DNA from 4 places in the Sphingobacterium sp. Lzh-3 genome. Region 4 is predicted to be linked to each of the others. Evidence: riboswitches for the same ligand, from Rfam matches in the RefSeq annotation. Region 4 holds a riboswitch; each other region holds the start of a gene.
What was found. A riboswitch is a leader RNA that binds a small molecule or an ion and turns the genes downstream of it on or off. The one in region 4 is predicted to bind thiamine pyrophosphate.
Positions count from the first base shown of each region.

Region 1: linked by a shared signal. The riboswitch ahead of pnuC (nicotinamide riboside transporter PnuC) and the one ahead of thiM (hydroxyethylthiazole kinase) in region 4 are both predicted to bind thiamine pyrophosphate.
Region 2: linked by a shared signal. The riboswitch ahead of ACLCDV_RS02120 (TonB-dependent receptor) and the one ahead of thiM (hydroxyethylthiazole kinase) in region 4 are both predicted to bind thiamine pyrophosphate.
Region 3: linked by a shared signal. The riboswitch ahead of thiS (sulfur carrier protein ThiS) and the one ahead of thiM (hydroxyethylthiazole kinase) in region 4 are both predicted to bind thiamine pyrophosphate.

Region 1 covers NZ_CP177226.1:2,327,074-2,331,294, reverse strand. The annotation lists gene ACLCDV_RS09510 (acyl-CoA dehydrogenase) at 41-1,120, opposite strand; gene pnuC (nicotinamide riboside transporter PnuC) at 1,107-1,724, opposite strand; TPP riboswitch at 1,780-1,924, opposite strand; gene ACLCDV_RS09500 (malate:quinone oxidoreductase) at 1,939-3,438, opposite strand; gene fabG (3-oxoacyl-[acyl-carrier-protein] reductase) at 3,951-4,221, shown strand, end outside.
Region 2 covers NZ_CP177226.1:541,983-546,203, forward strand. The annotation lists gene dtd (D-aminoacyl-tRNA deacylase) at 1-80, opposite strand, end outside; gene ACLCDV_RS02120 (TonB-dependent receptor) at 221-2,656, opposite strand; TPP riboswitch at 2,711-2,836, opposite strand; gene ACLCDV_RS02125 (amidohydrolase family protein) at 3,065-4,221, shown strand, end outside.
Region 3 covers NZ_CP177226.1:3,727,297-3,731,517, forward strand. The annotation lists gene ACLCDV_RS15765 (family 78 glycoside hydrolase catalytic domain) at 1-2,396, opposite strand, end outside; TPP riboswitch at 2,557-2,652, shown strand; gene thiS (sulfur carrier protein ThiS) at 2,712-2,918, shown strand; gene thiC (phosphomethylpyrimidine synthase ThiC) at 2,970-4,221, shown strand, end outside.
Region 4 covers NZ_CP177226.1:4,097,903-4,102,123, forward strand. The annotation lists gene ACLCDV_RS17450 (hypothetical protein) at 1-1,238, shown strand, start outside; gene ACLCDV_RS17455 (VanW family protein) at 1,363-2,205, shown strand; TPP riboswitch at 2,269-2,361, shown strand; gene thiM (hydroxyethylthiazole kinase) at 2,444-3,247, shown strand; gene thiE (thiamine phosphate synthase) at 3,237-3,869, shown strand; gene thiD (bifunctional hydroxymethylpyrimidine kinase/phosphomethylpyrimidine kinase) at 3,866-4,221, shown strand, end outside.

The DNA of each region.
Region 1 (4,221 bases), 1.8 Mb from region 4:
CTAAATAATAAGAAAGACCATCAAATGATGGTCCTTCTTATTACAAATCCTTCTGTAATAACTTATGCTGCGAAGCGGTAAAAATATTCCGGAAGATTATATTGATTTCATGATCAATGGCGGCCCCCGAAATTCCGGTATGCGGATAGAGCCTTATTGTATTTGTCAAGATAGATTCCACAAAATCTCGACTTTGCACCCCTATCTGTTCATAAATCGCTGCATTATCATTGCCATCATGAAGATTTACCCAAGAAAGAGCGGCCAAATTCATTACTGCCTCCCTCCGATTAACATAATCTTGCTGAAAGTCATCGAGTACCCTAAACGCTTCTTTACTTTCAGTCTTCTCCCATTTGGATTGATTGCTTTTTAACACAAATAGTTTTTCGATTAAATCCAGAAAGCGCTTATACATTCCCGTAAAGTTGGCCAATAAGGTTAATTCCGCAAAAGGCATAAAGGGATATTGATACAACAGCTCGCTACGTGTACTTTTTGCCGCATCAATCTCAAAAGACTGCCTACCATCAACGAGTATGTCTTCCAGCGAAAAGGAATGCGAAGCCGTAGCCTCCAATCCAAATGTATCCCAGTCGTAATGCACCAGTACATGGTCACGATCCACAAAAAATGATTTTATCAGTGGTTCACCTTTTTCGTCCAAAACGGGTTTTCCTGCCTCCTGAATTGCAGCATTTAAGGTAAAATGGGTTAAATGAGGAGCTCCGGTAGCATATTTCCAAAAACCGCGGAGCCGATAATGTTCCCCTTCACGTGTAGCTGTACCTGATGCCTGCCCACTGCCGCCAAAACAAACCCGATCCGTTTTGAAAATCTGATCTCCTAAAACCGGATCAATAAAACCGACAAAGAGATTTGCTCCCGAGCATAACGTTACTGTCCAGGCTAATCCCCCATCCCAATAAGCCAGGTCAGCCAATAAATTGAACCCTTCAGGTAGACTTAATCCCAATCCACCCAATGCAGGTGGAACCCAGATCTTAAACCACTTTTTGCGATAAATGAGCTCGAGTTGTTCATCCGACAATGTTTTCTGCTTTATTCCTTTAACCTGATTATCCTTCAGTGCGGCGATATCCTCGCTACAGAGTTGCATATCTTTCTTCACTTATTATTCTCCTCCAATTAAAATATCCGCTAAATGCCATTACAAATAAAAACAAAGTCAAACCCGAATAAAGAAATAACCCTTTATGGATCAATAAAGGAATTGCCATCAGATTACTAATATTCAACAATATCCAATTTTCTATCTTCCGTTTTGCCAATAACCACATCCCTGCCCAAGCGGTACAGGAAACTGCAGAGTCCCAAAGCGGTACATCCGAATCCGTTAAATGTACCAATCCGAAATAAAACAACAGAAAAGCGAGAGCGCAGATTCCCCCTACTATCCACCATTCTTTCGGCTCACAATGCGTTATGGGAGCAGCAACATCACTACTATATTTCCAATAGATCCAGCCATAGATGCTCATGACCAAATAATAGAGATGTAGCAATATTTCTGCATATAGTTTCGCATGGAAGAGTACGTATACTGAAATTAAGATACCAATAATCCCAAAAATGTAATTGATCGATTTATTTTGACGGGAAAACCAAACCTGTAAAATACCAAAGGATACCCCTAACCATTCCGCGATGGTGGCCTGTTGGATCTGTTTTATAAAAGCTTCGAAAATTGTTTCAGAAGTCATCGCCTTGTTTATTATTTCGTGTAATTCATAATAAACCTATGGGAGAAAAACGGACGTTTTTATTGAAATTAAATCCCTACGCCAGCATTACCTGGATCAGGTATATAAAAGCGATTGTATAAGGAGTTACAATCGCTTTTATTGGGTATAATCTCAGCCGAGAATGACCATGGTCATTCCAAGCACCCCATAAGTATATTTTCTGTCGAATTGATTATTCTATATCAATCAATTTCAACGCTTTGTGCGTCCGCGTACGCGTTTCTTTACATAGTTGCGCATCATCGTTCAATGATTTCCCATGTGAAGGAATCATTTCACGTAGTTTTTTACGGTATTCATCTGACTTCGCACGTTCAGGGAAACATTTCTTCAACAGGCTGATCATGATAGCAACTGACGTCGAAGCACCAGGAGAAGCTCCTAATAGCGCAGCAATAGAACCATCTGCACTAGAAACAACCTCTGTACCAAATTCCAAAATTCCACCTTTCTTTTCATCTTTCTTGATGACCTGAACACGTTGTCCTGCTTTCTCGATAACCCAATCCTCCAATTTAGCTGTAGGCATAAATTGTTTTAAAGACTCTAGTTTATCTTTTGGTGACTTCATGACTTCAGTAATAAGATACTTCGTCAAAGGTAAGTTGTCAAGTCCGGCGGATAACATCGGGCGGATATTGGACAATTTGATGGAAGCAGGTAGATCGAAGTAAGACCCCTGTTTTAAGAATTTAGTCGAGAAACCTGCATATGGTCCAAACAATAACGCTTGTTTGCCATCAATATAACGTGTATCTAAGTGCGGTACAGACATTGGAGGAGCACCAACAGAAGCTTTTCCATACACTTTCGCATGATGTGTATTTATGATCTCTTCATTTACACAACGTAGCCATTGGCCCCCTACAGGAAATCCGCCATAGCCTTTCGCTTCTGGTATTCCAGATTTTTCCAACAACAACAACGAGTGGCCACCGGCCCCAATAAATACAAACTTTGCTTTGATTTCTCTCTTTGTTCCTGTCTTTAAATCTTTGACCTCCACTTCCCAACGGCCATCGTCTTCACGTTCGATGTCGATTACTTCATGGTTTAAGGAGATCGAAATATTTTCTTTATTTTCAAGGTTAGCGATCAAATCACGTGTCAACGACCCAAAATTAACATCGGTACCCAGATCCATTTTTGTCGCAGCAATTTTTTCATCGGCCTCGCGTCCTTCCATCATCAATGGAATCCACGATTTCAACAATGCCGTATCTTCGGTATACTCCATCCCTTTGAACAAGTTTTGGGTCGTCAATGTTTCCCATCTTGTCTTTAGGAATTTAGCATCTTTTTCACCAAAAACCGCACTCATGTGTGGAATACTACGGATAAAATTTTCAGGTTGGGCAATAATGCCTTTATCAACGAGGTAGGACCAAAATTGCTTAGACACTTCAAATTGCTCAGCAATTTTAACTGCTTTATCAATCTTTACAGAACCATCTTTCTGTTCGGGGGTATAATTTAACTCGCATAAGGCAGAGTGACCCGTGCCAGCATTATTCCAAGCGTCAGAACTTTCAGCAGCCACAACATCCAAACGCTCAAGAATTTCAATATTAACGTCTGGGCTTAATTCATTGATTAGAGTACCCAAAGTAGCACTCATAATACCGGCGCCGATCAGAACAACGTCAACTTCTTTATTTGATTTTTTGCTCATGTTTTTGTGATTGATGCAAATTTAATATAGTTTTTGGTAAACGTCCAAGTCTTTTGTCAAAAAACTGTACTTTTTAGAACCACTTATTCAAAAATACCATTGATTTATTAAAATAATCCTAAGTGAGTGATCGCTTACCGTAAAATTCTAAAATTGTTTCCGGAAAACACTCCCCCACTCCAAGATAAACACAAGGTCAGCACACAATGTTTTCCTATTTTAAACCGTTATTTATCGAAAGATTTTGTGTTATAATATAGTTTTAACATTTTTGCAGAACATCGAAAGGCAATAGTGTATACAATAGCTAAAAAACAAGATCATTTATTCGCTGATACGATGGTATCGAAAAAACACAAGCACTGTGGCATAACCAAGATAAACCAAATGGAAACGAGTTCATGTTTCGTATTGAATTCCAGTAACAGACAGGCTGTGAGAGAAAGACAGGGCGTTGAAAATGGACATAAATGCCTAAGTGTGAATAATTGAAGAACAAATAACTTATACAGATGAAAATACTTGAAGGAAAAATTGCTTTAGTAACAGGAGCATCAAAAGGAATCGGAAGGAAAATTGCAGAAGTGTTTGCACAACATGGTGCTAACGTCGCTTTTACATATCTTTCTTCTGTCGAAAAAGGACAGGCGCTGGAACAGGAGCTTCAGGCTTTCGGTACCAAAGTGATTGGTTATCGCTCTGACGCTTCAAAATTCGAAGAAGCAGAACAATTAATCAACGCGATCGTTGCCGATTTTGGAGGATTAGATATCGTTGTAAATA
Region 2 (4,221 bases), 2.6 Mb from region 4:
AAACCCTTCTGGATCTGGCCTGTAATCTGATTATCTACCGTACAAGAGGCGTTTTTCACTCGTTGTATAACTGCGCGCATAATGAAAAGTATAAAACCAAAGGTAAAAATTCCGATTGTTAAACACGATGTAATGTGCAATTTATCCGCCATATTAAATGAAAAACGTCTCTTGCTTCCTCAGGAAAAAAGAGACGTTTTTTTATTTAAATAAATTGTTTCTAAAATTTGAAATTCAAGCCCAATAGGAAATTTGTTGGTGCCTGAGGGAAATAGAAATTATAATATTTTCGGGTATCACCTTCCATCCAGCCAAAGGTGTAGCCATTGGCTTCGTACTTCTCGTTGAGTATGTTGTTGACCTGTAAAGTTGCACTGATGTTTTTGATACCTAAAGCTGTAAAGCTATAGTTTGCTAACAGATTGTTGACAAAATAAGAGGAAATGCTCCTCTCTTTCGCAGATGAATTATCTAGATATTGTCTTCCTACAAATTTGGATAGAAGAGAGAATGTAAGTGATGTTATCGGACTATAAGAAAAATTACTTGACAAAATCGTTCCCGGAGATAAAGCAATGTCTGTTTTTGAATAAAATATCCTTGTATTACCTATAACCTCTTCAAAATCTTTAATTTTATTTTGGCTGAAACTAGCTGTTGCTTTCCAGTTGAACTGTTTGCTGATGTTCCATGATCCATCGAATTCAAGCCCCATTCTATAGCTATCTTTGACATTTTGTCGAATTGGAGAGCCCGTATCACTGATTTCGCCTGTTGGGATCAATTGATCTTTGTAAAACATACCATATCCATTCAATCCGATGTTGAATTTTTCATTTGTAAAGCGATAGCCAAATTCGATGTCCTGCATTTTCTCTGGGCTAGGGTCTGGTAAGGCGCTATTTTTCTCTATAAAATCCTTGCGAACAGGTTCTTTTTGTGCAAAGGCATAAGAAGCGTATACATTTGAATGGTCATTTAGCAAATATGTTGCCCCAGCTTTAGGATTCAAGAAATTAAACTTAGGATGATAATTATAATTTTTTACCTTATCGTCATCACCATACATGTGGTAATCTACATTCCGATATTGAATATCGGCCATTAATATCCACTTGTCTAGTTTGTAATCGACCTTTAAGAAATTACTGAAATCATTTTTTTGTGATTTCCCGAAGTAATATTTGTCGTCGAGAAAACCGGTTGATGCATATTGTGCCCAAATCACCTGGCCATAATGTTTTCCTTTGTATTGATTATAAGCTCCACCCCAAGTAATTTCAAGCTGATCATTCGGTCTGTAATTTAGGGCATAGGTCATGCCATAAAAATAATTATCAAGCCATCTCCTACGGACGAGATCTGTTTTTTGTATGGTATCTTTACCAATGATGACGTTAGGCAGACCGTATTTACTTAGTTTATCTCCCGGTCTCATTTCTTCATAGTAACCATAACCTCTTGTATAGTGTAGGGCTGTATTGAGTGTCAATTTGTCGTTCAGGATATTGGTATAATGAAGTTGATGATGTTTCTGCGTATAATTATCTGTTTGATTCTGATACGTATATAGATTATAATTCCGGCCTGCGTTCATGAAACGATCCTTCTCTGCGCCCGAGATTTCGAGTGCATTATCTGCATAGTCATCCATGCGCGATCGATCGCCAGTAATCAATGGTTCAGGAACGCCATTCCAGGCTTGATATGTCTTTTCTTTTCCCCAGAATACAATCCCTTTTAAAATATGTTTTTTGCCATAATAGCCTCCGTCCACATAGAAAGACTGTAAGTCTGAACTACCTCTCTCGATATAACCGTCGCTGCTGATACGGGATAATCTAGCATTGAAGGCAAATTTGTCGTTGATTAGTCCGGTACCTACCTTGACTGTATTTTTCCAGGTATTGTAAGAGCCAAATGAATTGTTGAGTTCTGCGTAAGGGGTTTCGACTAACGTATTGGACTGAATATTTAATGAGGCTCCAAATGATCCGGCACCATTCGTCGAAGTCCCAATACCGCGCTGAACTTGGATGCTCTCGGTAGAAGAGGCAAAGTCGGGAAGGTTTACAAAAAATGAACCCATACTCTCCGCATCATTTAAAGGGATTCCATTTAATGTTACGTTGATTCGTTGATTATCCGATCCCCTGATTGTCATTCCGGTATAACCAATGCCTGCACCGGCATCGGAATTGACCTGCACGGATGGAGTCTGATTTAAAAGGAATGGGATATCCTGGCCGAGGTTGTTACGCGTTATTTCTTCTTTGGAGATGTTTTTAAAGGTTGTAGGAGCATTTCTTTTGGCACGGGTAGATTGAACAAGCACCTCTTCCATTTGAATAGTACTTGGTTCTAATGCTACCGTAAGCTCCAAATTGTCTTTAACATCCACATTTCGACTCCATGTCTTATAGCCAAGTGATGATACCTGGATCTGGTGCTTACCTGCATTGATACGATATAGTTTAATCAGTCCATTTTTGTCCGATTGGCCAGTGATGGGTGCCTGTCCATCTATGGACACCGAGACATTCTGTAAGGGATTTTGATTGCTCTTGTCTATAGTTCTAATTGTCAGATTTTGTTGCGCAATGGCAATTTGGCTTGAAATAGTAGCTAAGGAGCTACAAATCAAAAATTTGATCATGGTAATGTATTTTGTTTGAGTTAAACAAATCATAGCAAGGGGTTACTATGACCGCACTATTTAACTAACCTCTCCCTACGCCAGCATTATCTGGATCAGGTGCACAGAATTTAATCTGTTGGGTATAATCTCAGCCTTTATTTGTGTTCCTGACAAAACAAGGCACCCCTATTCGACGTTGCGAATATATAAATTTAAAATTGAAATGAAGTATAAAGAAGTAATTTATGACAAATGGAAAAGTGCGGATTTATGATATTATTTCCTTTTGGTTAAAAATTTATGGAAATTGTTGTTTTTGGTATATATTGTTCTTTTTAGGTACCTTGGCATGAATTTTTCTACTAGAGGTATGTATTTATACAGGTCAAAAAATTTTAGTTACTAAATTGATAGTGAGGAGATAAAATGTTAAAATATTTAAGCGCTAATTATATTCTACCGATTACTTCAATGCCGATAAAAGACGGTATTGTTTCGGTAGATGAGGAGGGAGTAATTCAAGGTATCTATGACCCAACTTCATTTACACCTGCAGATAAAGTTAAGGTTGAGAAATATGAAGGAGTGATAATTCCAGGTTTTATCAATTCACATTGCCACATTGAATTGTCGCATATGAAAGGTATTGTTCCTAAAGGGACAGGACTTCCAAGCTTTCTGAGTAAGGTGATGACTACGCGATCGGCATCGATGAAGAAAATCGACGATGCGATGGCTAAAGCCGATAGAGAGATGTACGAAAATGGTATTGTCGCAGTCGGAGATCACGCCAACACTGATAATTCATCAAAATTAAAGGAAGATTCTCAGATCCTGTATCACACGTTTGTGGAGGTGCTTGGAATTGAACCTGATGAAGCGGACTTTAAATTAAAGGAGGCTAAATCATTGACCCAGGAGTTTAGGAATGGCCATGTATCGATTACGCCACATGCCCCATACTCGTGTTCGAAGGTACTTTTCAAAAAGTTCAAGAAGATGGTTTCGGAAACAAATATTATCAGTATTCACAATCAAGAAAGTGAAGAGGAGAATAAACTGTTCCGTTATAAAATGGGTGAGTTCTTGGACTTTTATAAAAGTATAGGGAAAAATGCTGATGCGATTAAGGCGCAGGCAAGAAATTCGATTCAGTCTTATCTTCCTTATTTGCCTTATCCAAATAAATTATTGTTGGTTCATAACACCTATACCTCTCTTAAAGATTTGGATTTTGTAGAACGTATGGACCGTGATGTGATGTGGTGTCTCTGTCCAAAGGCCAACCTTTATATTGAGGGAACATTACCAAAGGTTCAGAATTTTATGAATGCCGGACAGCGTTTAGTCATCGGAACAGACAGTTTAGCTTCAAACGATACATTGTCCATTTTGGAGGAGCTAAAAGTGTTGCATGCGCACTTTGAGGATCTCGACTTCTTGCAGACCATTCAATGGGCCACAATCAATGGTGCTATCGCGTTGAACATTGAGGATGAATTTGGGTCACTCGAAGTGGGTAAAAAACCTGGGATTGTGTTGTTGGAAGGGATGGAACACATGCGCCTCAATGAAGATGTTAA
Region 3 (4,221 bases), 370 kb from region 4:
CCAGGTTGTTTAGGATCTGGCAGAATCCCGCCGATAGATTTAAAAAACCAACCACCGATTTCGCCAAACATCATGTGGTTGTCTGAAATATCTCGTGTTGCTTTTAAATCCCAGTTCTCCAACAATGTGGTCGCTCCATTTACAATCCACCATCCCCAAGACGGGTAGGTATCTTGTACCGCGACTTTATAGGCTGTCGTTGCATAACCGTTCTCTTTCAACGCATTCAATAATGCTTTGGCACCCAATACGCCTACATCCAAATGAAAGTTAGTCTCTTCCACTTTCTTATTCAGGTTGGCTGCAACACGAGCTTTCATCTCGTCTGGTACAACACCCCAATAAAGTGGTACACTCAGTTCGGTCTGCGTTCCATTGCTATAAACACCCTTGGAAGCATCTAAAAATTTAGCGTTGATGGCCGTCTTAATTTTTCTGCTCAGCAGTTCATATTTTTGTTGATCTGCTGTGTAACCAAACAATTTGGCAGCAGCAGCCAAGATGCTCGCATCTACATAAAAATAAACAGATGAGGTCAACTCCAGATTGGACTGTGACTTCACCGGTACCCAGTCTCCACGCCCAAACGTTGTCAACCCAGATGGGCTGATTCCGTCTACATAATCGACATAGCGTTTGATATTTAGGTAGCATACTTCTAATGCATGTGGATCTCCATAAAACTGATAGATCTGCCACGGAATGATGGCAATGGTGCTTGTCCAATCCAAACCATTTGCGGTACCATAGCCCCATCCCCCAGTTGGAATAATATCGGGTAAGACACCATTCTCCTGTTGTTCATCACGATGATCCGCCATCCATTTTTCATAAACTGTTATCCCATCAAAATTGTATAAAGCTGTTTCAATCGCAAGGTGCCCATCCCCTGTCCAGCCGTTCTTTTCCCGTTGCGGACAGTCTGTAGGATAGCCCATCAAATTGGACAAGTAGGCATTGTTAGTCGCTTTCCATAGTTTGTTAACCAAGGCTGATGATGTCTTGAGCTGTCCAATAACAGGCACATCACTATGCATAAAATAGGCGGTCAAAGCCGAACTATCCAATGCAATGGCGGCACTGCTGCTAACTTCGACATAACGAAACCCTTTGTAACCGAACTTGGCCATAAACTCATCATCGCGGCCACTTAAGGTCAATATATCGGTCTGAAAGGGCTCCTTTTCCTTATCGCCCCGATAATATACATCAATATTGGACTGATCAAGATGCCCATCGGCCTGCAATCGCTCACCATGCTTGATACGCAGAATAGTACCCGCAGCTCCTTTCACTTTAACTTTTGTAATCCCCGCCATATTCTGGCCCATATCGAACACATAGGTACGTTGGTCTATCTTTGTCACTGATTTTGGCTTATAGGACTTCACGAGCCGAATCGGAACCAGCTGTTGGGACACGATATGTGCTGATGGCGCATTTCTATACTGAACAACCTGCCAAGCCGAATCATCGTATTTTGGTTTATCCCAGTTGGGTATTTCCAGTCTTGCATCGTAATGCTCACCAGTGTAAATATTATTATAGGTGATTGGCCCCGAAGCAGTCTTCCACTGCTTATCCGAAACAATGGTTTCCGTCGTTCCATCTGTATAAACGATTTTCAGTTCTAAACAGAAGGTTGGCCGGGCCCGCCATGGTGCTTTATCAAAGTTCCAAACAGCCAATGGTTGGTGATTATACCAGCCGTTCCCCAAAACAACGCCAATGGCGTTCTCTCCTTTTTGAAGCTGTTGGGTTACGTCCGTCACGACGTACAACGTACGTCGGTCAAATCGGGTGTACATGGGATCCAGACGATGGTCGCCAACGCGCTGGCCATTAATGGAAAGTTCATATAATCCTGCTGCGGCAATATACGCGCGGGCAGATTTTATCTGCTTATTTGCCTTAAATTCGGTTCTAAAATAAGGCGTTTCCCGCGCATGAATATCCTTATTGTCGCTGATCCACTTTCCTTTCCAAAGGTTTTGTCCCATCATGCCCGTTTCAAAAGACGCTACTGCCGAACGTGTTGATACACCATCCTTATCCCATACTTTAACCGTCCAGAAGTACTTGGTCTGTGGCTTTAACTGTGCGCCGTTATAGGGCACTAACATAGCCGAGCTGAACTGTTTGCCACTATCCCAGTTATCTTTGGTCTCTCGCAGCAGTGCCAGCGAATCTTGCCCTAAAAAGATCTGATAAGCCTGTTGTACCGCACCTTTACGTTGATCATCAAGTCGCCAGCTAAGTCTTGGGTGGATTGCATCGATACCCAATGGATTGACCAAATGTTCGCATGTCAGCTGCACGGCGCTGCAGTTGTTTTTAGGTTGGGCATAAGTGTTGCTAGCGATACACAACAGTGCTGTCAATAAAATCTTACGCATTGAAAGATACTATTCTTGGTGGTTATTAAATTGTTTTAGCTGATTCAAAAAACTAATATATCAATTATTTCCCACATATTGACCTGCACTGTCCTGTGCAATAAACCCAAGTCTGCAAAATAAAATTCTTGCAACTTTCATAAAAATAACCTTATCTTAGTCGCAACTTTAGGGGTGTCTGCTCGTGCAGGCTGAGATTTTACCCTTAGAACCTGATCCGGATCATACTGGCGTAGGGAAAAGTGAGCTGTCTACAAGGTGCATTGCTGTGCCTTTGTGTAGCCATTCCTAAAGTTTTACCAAAAAAATTAAGGAATGGAACTTACAATAAACCATCAGATTCGATTTTTCGACCCCACACTTACTTCATTGGAAGGCTTGTTGCTTTTGGAATTATCCGGCCAAACTCAGGGCGTGGCTGTAGCTATTAACAACAAAGTCATACCCAAAAAGGACTGGGCTACGACACCACTAAAACCGCACGATCAGATTATTTTAATCACCGCGTCCCAGGGCGGATAGCTATTCCCCAAAAATCAATCGAACCGAGTAATTCACCCCAATAAGAAAAAAATGACAGCTGAAAAAATTACGCAATCGCCCTTTCCAAATGCAAAGAAAATTTTTGTATCCGGAAAACTATTTCCTATTCAAGTCGCTATGCGTCAAATCTCCTTGAGTCCAACCAAATTAACGAATGGAGAAGTAGAAATTAATCCCCCGGTAACAGTCTATGATACTTCTGGACCATATACCGATGACACCGTCCATATCGATATCCGAAAAGGCCTCCCGCGCCTTCGCGAACAGTGGATATTAGATCGTCAGGATGTCATACAGCTGCCTGGCACCAGCTCTGAATATGGACAAAAACGCCTTTCTGATCCAACGTTGGATGAACTCCGATTCGCGTATAGCCATAAACCGAAAGTAGCCTCTCCCGGTAGTAATGTTACTCAATTACATTATGCAAAGCAAGGCATCATTACCCCAGAAATGGAGTACGTTGCTATCCGTGAAAACCAACGTATCGAGCAGCTCACGACCAGTACCCCCGGAATGGATCATCAGCATAAAGGACAGAATTTTGGTGCCAGAACACATGATAAAGCAATTACACCAAAATTTGTCCGTGAGGAAATCGCTGCCGGAAGAGCAATCATCCCCAATAATATCAATCACCCTGAAAGTGAACCCATGATTATCGGGCGCAACTTTCTTGTTAAAATTAATGCCAATATTGGCAATAGTGCTGTAAGCTCAAGTATAGAGGAAGAAGTTGAGAAAGCAGTATGGGCCTGTCGTTGGGGAGCCGATACCATCATGGACCTATCCACTGGCAAAAATATTCACGAAACCCGCGAATGGATTATCCGTAACTCGCCCGTTCCAATCGGTACAGTACCGATCTATCAGGCGCTCGAAAAAGTGAAGGGGGTGGCCGAGGACCTTACCTGGGAAATATTCAAAGATACCTTGATTGAACAGGCCGAACAGGGTGTTTCTTACTTTACCATACACGCTGGTGTACTGCTTCGTTATATCCATCTCACCGCGTCTCGAGTAACGGGAATTGTCTCCAGAGGAGGGTCTATCATGGCCAAATGGTGTCTTTTCCACCACAAAGAGAACTTTCTCTATACCCATTTTGAGGAGATCTGTGAGATTATGAAGCGATATGATGTTGCTTTTTCACTTGGCGATGGTCTCCGTCCAGGAGCCATTGCAGATGCAAACGATGCTGCTCAATTTGCGGAGCTAGAAACACTGGGCGAGCTCACCAAGATCGCCTGGAAACACGATGTTCAGGTGATGATCGAAGGTC
Region 4 (4,221 bases):
CGAAACTGCACATTTATCCGATTATCATTCAGTTGTTGATATTGCTGTTATATAGTCCCAGCGCAGCATCGCAAACAGTAAAATCGCTAACCATAGCTAGCCCAACGCATGCAGTTCTTTTTGTAACCAATGAGTCCGATAAATCAACTGATTTTATCATGCGTCTACACGAAAAAAATGCTGCTGAAATTTTCAAACTAGTGCCTTTTAGCACAACAAAGTTATTGGTCACAAAAACCGATGCAAAAAAACTTACATTCATCGTTAAACATCACCAATGGACTATCGACGTATCGTCATTGAAGCAACGTCATGCCATGATCTTGTTTGATGGATTAGCAAAACCCAAGATCATATACGATAGCAATACCTATCTGGCAGCAGCCAAACCGATAGTAAACACCAGCACACAAATTGCATCAACGAAAGCTTCGGCACAATATAATGCCTCACATTTCTTTGATTCAATCGCACAAGTTCAATTTATTCCATCCGGGCAATATGCAGCGGCTATTATCGCAAATCCCGCTCTTCCTCTTTATTACAGTCAGCGTAAGAAGATATGTGACGGTACTTATGTAATGCAGCAGTTTTCGGACGAAAATGAGGTGCAATCCGGTGCAATGATGACGACTGTATATGAAGAAGGCAAAGAGATCACATCGAACAATCTTTCCGGGGGAAATAATTATTACAACAAAAGGTTCTATAATCAAGTAGAGCTTATCGACTCCATACAGTACCTTCAAAACAGTAAATGGAGCAGCAGTACAATTTACAGGTATCTCCCAAATGCCATTATTTCCTACGATCCTACATTTGAATCGGCGATGATTTATCACTTGAACAGTAAACTCCAGGTTATAAAAAGTGAATCCATTCATTTTGTCTATCAACGGAAAGACTGGACCATTTACAGTTATGATCAAAAGAATCGAATTACTGAAGAGATTTCGGCCCGAAATGATCGAAGAGAAAGTCGCGTCCGCTATCAGTATGATAGTCCGGAAACAAGTGACTATTCGCTACGTCAGACCTTCGATCAATCAGACCGCCTGACAGCTGAAATCAAGCGATCCTACCGAGCCAACGAAACGATTGATGAGTTTTATTATGAGGGTGTATTACAACAAAAATCAATTGTAAAAGACCGCGGAAACTGTACCTACGAAAACTTGATATATAACAAGGAGGGACAGTTAACGGCAAAGTACATACAAGTAAGGAAAACCAACTAAACAAACTGAAAAACTGCGCTAAACTCCGGAAATAAGATTCTTGACTTTGATAAAAAATATGCGACAAAATACGGCAAAAAACACATTTCTGCACTAATTTTGATAGCGATACAAAAACGTCAAATTGAGAAAAAGAAAACTGATCAGTCAACGCCATCCCATACTCTACTTTTTTGCGGTATGGGTAAGAAGAGTACAAAGAAAAGTCATCTGGCTAATTGACAACAAAAAATACAGCACAGCTAAATCAGCTGAAAAACTTCCCTTTCGAATTAAAAAGCATCAGTCTGTTTTATTAAAAAAACTGGGCGAAAATAATATGCAATTGCAGATTAACAAAGTTACCAACCTGAAAATAGCAGCAACACAGATTAATGGCATGCTGATCAGACCGAAGGAAACCTTTTCATTTTGTAAACTCGTTGGACTACCCACTGTAAAAAAAGGATATCTGCCCGGCATGGAGTTATCCTTTGGTGAAGCAAGAGCGGGTATTGGCGGTGGAATCTGTCAAATATCCAACCTCATCCATTGGCTTGTTATCCATAGTCCACTCACCGTCAACGAACGTTATCACCACTCTTTTGATCCATTTCCGGACGATGGTCGTGTGTTGCCATTCGGTAGTGGAGCTACCATCTTTTATAATTATCGCGATTATCAATTCACCAACAACACGCCTTACACCTTTCAAATAAACCTCTGGTTTACAGACAAATGTTTAGAGGGCGAATTAAGAATTGATCAAGAACTTGACTTTGCCTATCATGTCTTTGAAAAAGAACATCAATTTCTTAAAATTGACAATCAGTTCTTTCGTAAAAATGAGATTTGGCGCGAGAAGTTTTTAAAATTTCAGGGTGGAAAGATTTTGGAAACCGAACTTTTGACCAAAAATTTTGCCCGGGTTACCTATACCCCTGTTGAATATATTGAAATTAGTGCCGATCAAAATACGGTCGATTAATTCAACAAGCTAAGTGATCGAAAAATGACGGATATGAAAAGTCCACTTTTTTGTTTAAGTTTGGTCTGGCTTTGGGGGTATTCTGTATAGAATTGAGATAGTCCCTTTGAACCTGATTCGGTTTATACCGGCGTAGGGAAAAGCAAAAATCCACTGTACAGCATACTCCTTTACTGCACAGGCTATCGCTCTTCTTCCCGCCAAGGCCATACAGTACATCTTAGCATATGTAAAAGGAATGGAAGATTCAATTATCAATTTATTAGAGCAGCTGAGGGTCGAAAAACCCCTCGTACACAACATCACAAACCTAGTCGTGATGAACAATACTGCCAACGCACTTTTAGCCCTAGGAGCGTCCCCTGTGATGGTACACAGTCCATTAGAAGTACGCGAGGTTGTCGATATTGCACAAGCTCTTGTCATTAATATCGGCACCTTGAGTGAAGCTACTGCCGAAGCTATGCTGGTTGCTACCGAACATGCCAATACCATTGGACGGCCATGGGTACTTGATCCTGTTGGTGCGGGGATATCAGCATTCCGCAATGATTTATTATCCAATCTACTGGATCTCAAACCAACGGTTATTCGTGGAAATGCATCAGAAATCATGACGCTGTACAATTTCAACCAACCGAACACAAAAGGAGTCGACAGCACGACAGCGAGTAAAGATGCCCTCCGATTTGGCCAATTATTGCAAGAGCAAACCGGCTCCATTATCTGTATTTCTGGAGAAGTAGACTATATCCTTTCGGAAGAATACCGGGCTGAAGTCTATAATGGTCACCCTTTAATGACGCAAGTTACCGGACTTGGCTGTAGCGCTACTGCACTCATCGGGGCATTTTTAGGTGTTACAGACCACTATTTTGAAGCAGCAGTTGCCGGTGTATCCATTTTGAGCTTAGCGGGAGAACGCGCTGCCCAAACCGCAGCTGGCCCAGGTAGCCTGCAGTTAAATCTCTATGATGAACTCTATCAGCTCAATGCAGAACGTCTAAAATCAACGCTCAAGATCAAACGCTATGCGCATTAATCCGCTGTTTCCCTACCCTTTATATTTAGTTATTTCTGAGCGCGACTGTTATCCTCAAAATTGGCTAAATGTCGCTGAAGAGGCCATTATTGGTGGCGTCGATCTTATACAATTGCGCGAAAAAGCTGACGATCTGGCCACATTTTTGGATAAAGCCATCCGTTTGAAAAAACTGACCGATCATTACGGTATTCCGCTCGTGATCAATGATGCCGTAGCAATCGCGGACCAGATCGGGGCATGGGGAATACATGTGGGGCAAAATGATGTGCAGCCGCTCGCTATTCGCGAAAAATATGGTGATAAATTAACCATAGGCTGGTCCATAGAAGCTGTTCAACAGCTAGAAAGTCAACAAATGTGCGCTGTCGACCACCTTGGTGTAAGCCCCATTTTTTCAACGAGAACAAAAGTGGATACGATAACCGAATGGGGAATTTCGGGTTTAAAGCAACTTAGGACTAGGACGGAAAAACCATTGATTGCAATCGGCAGCATGAATTTGCAAACCGCTGAACAGGCTTGGAAAGCAGGTGCAGACTCCATTGCAGTCGTTTCGGCCATCTGCCGAAGCCAAGACCCCAGACAGGCCAGTGCACAACTAAAAGAACTATTAAAATGACAAAAGATAAAAAATACCGCGTCCCTACCGTACTCAGCATTGCGGGGTTCGATGGTAGTGGTGGAGCAGGCATACAGGCAGACACCAAAACGATATCTGCATTAGGTTGTTATGCCATGAATGTATTAACCGCCCTGCCAGTACAGAATACACAAGGTGTAAGAAATATTTATGAAATCCCTACTGCAGCCGTCAAGGATCAATTGGATGCGATTTTTGATGATATCTATCCCGGCGCAATCAAAATAGGGATGGTACACAATATTGAACTTGTGAAGCTTATTAGCAGCTATTTAAAAGAATATAAAGGGCCTATCGTCTTTGATCCAGTCATGGTGTCAACGAGTGGACA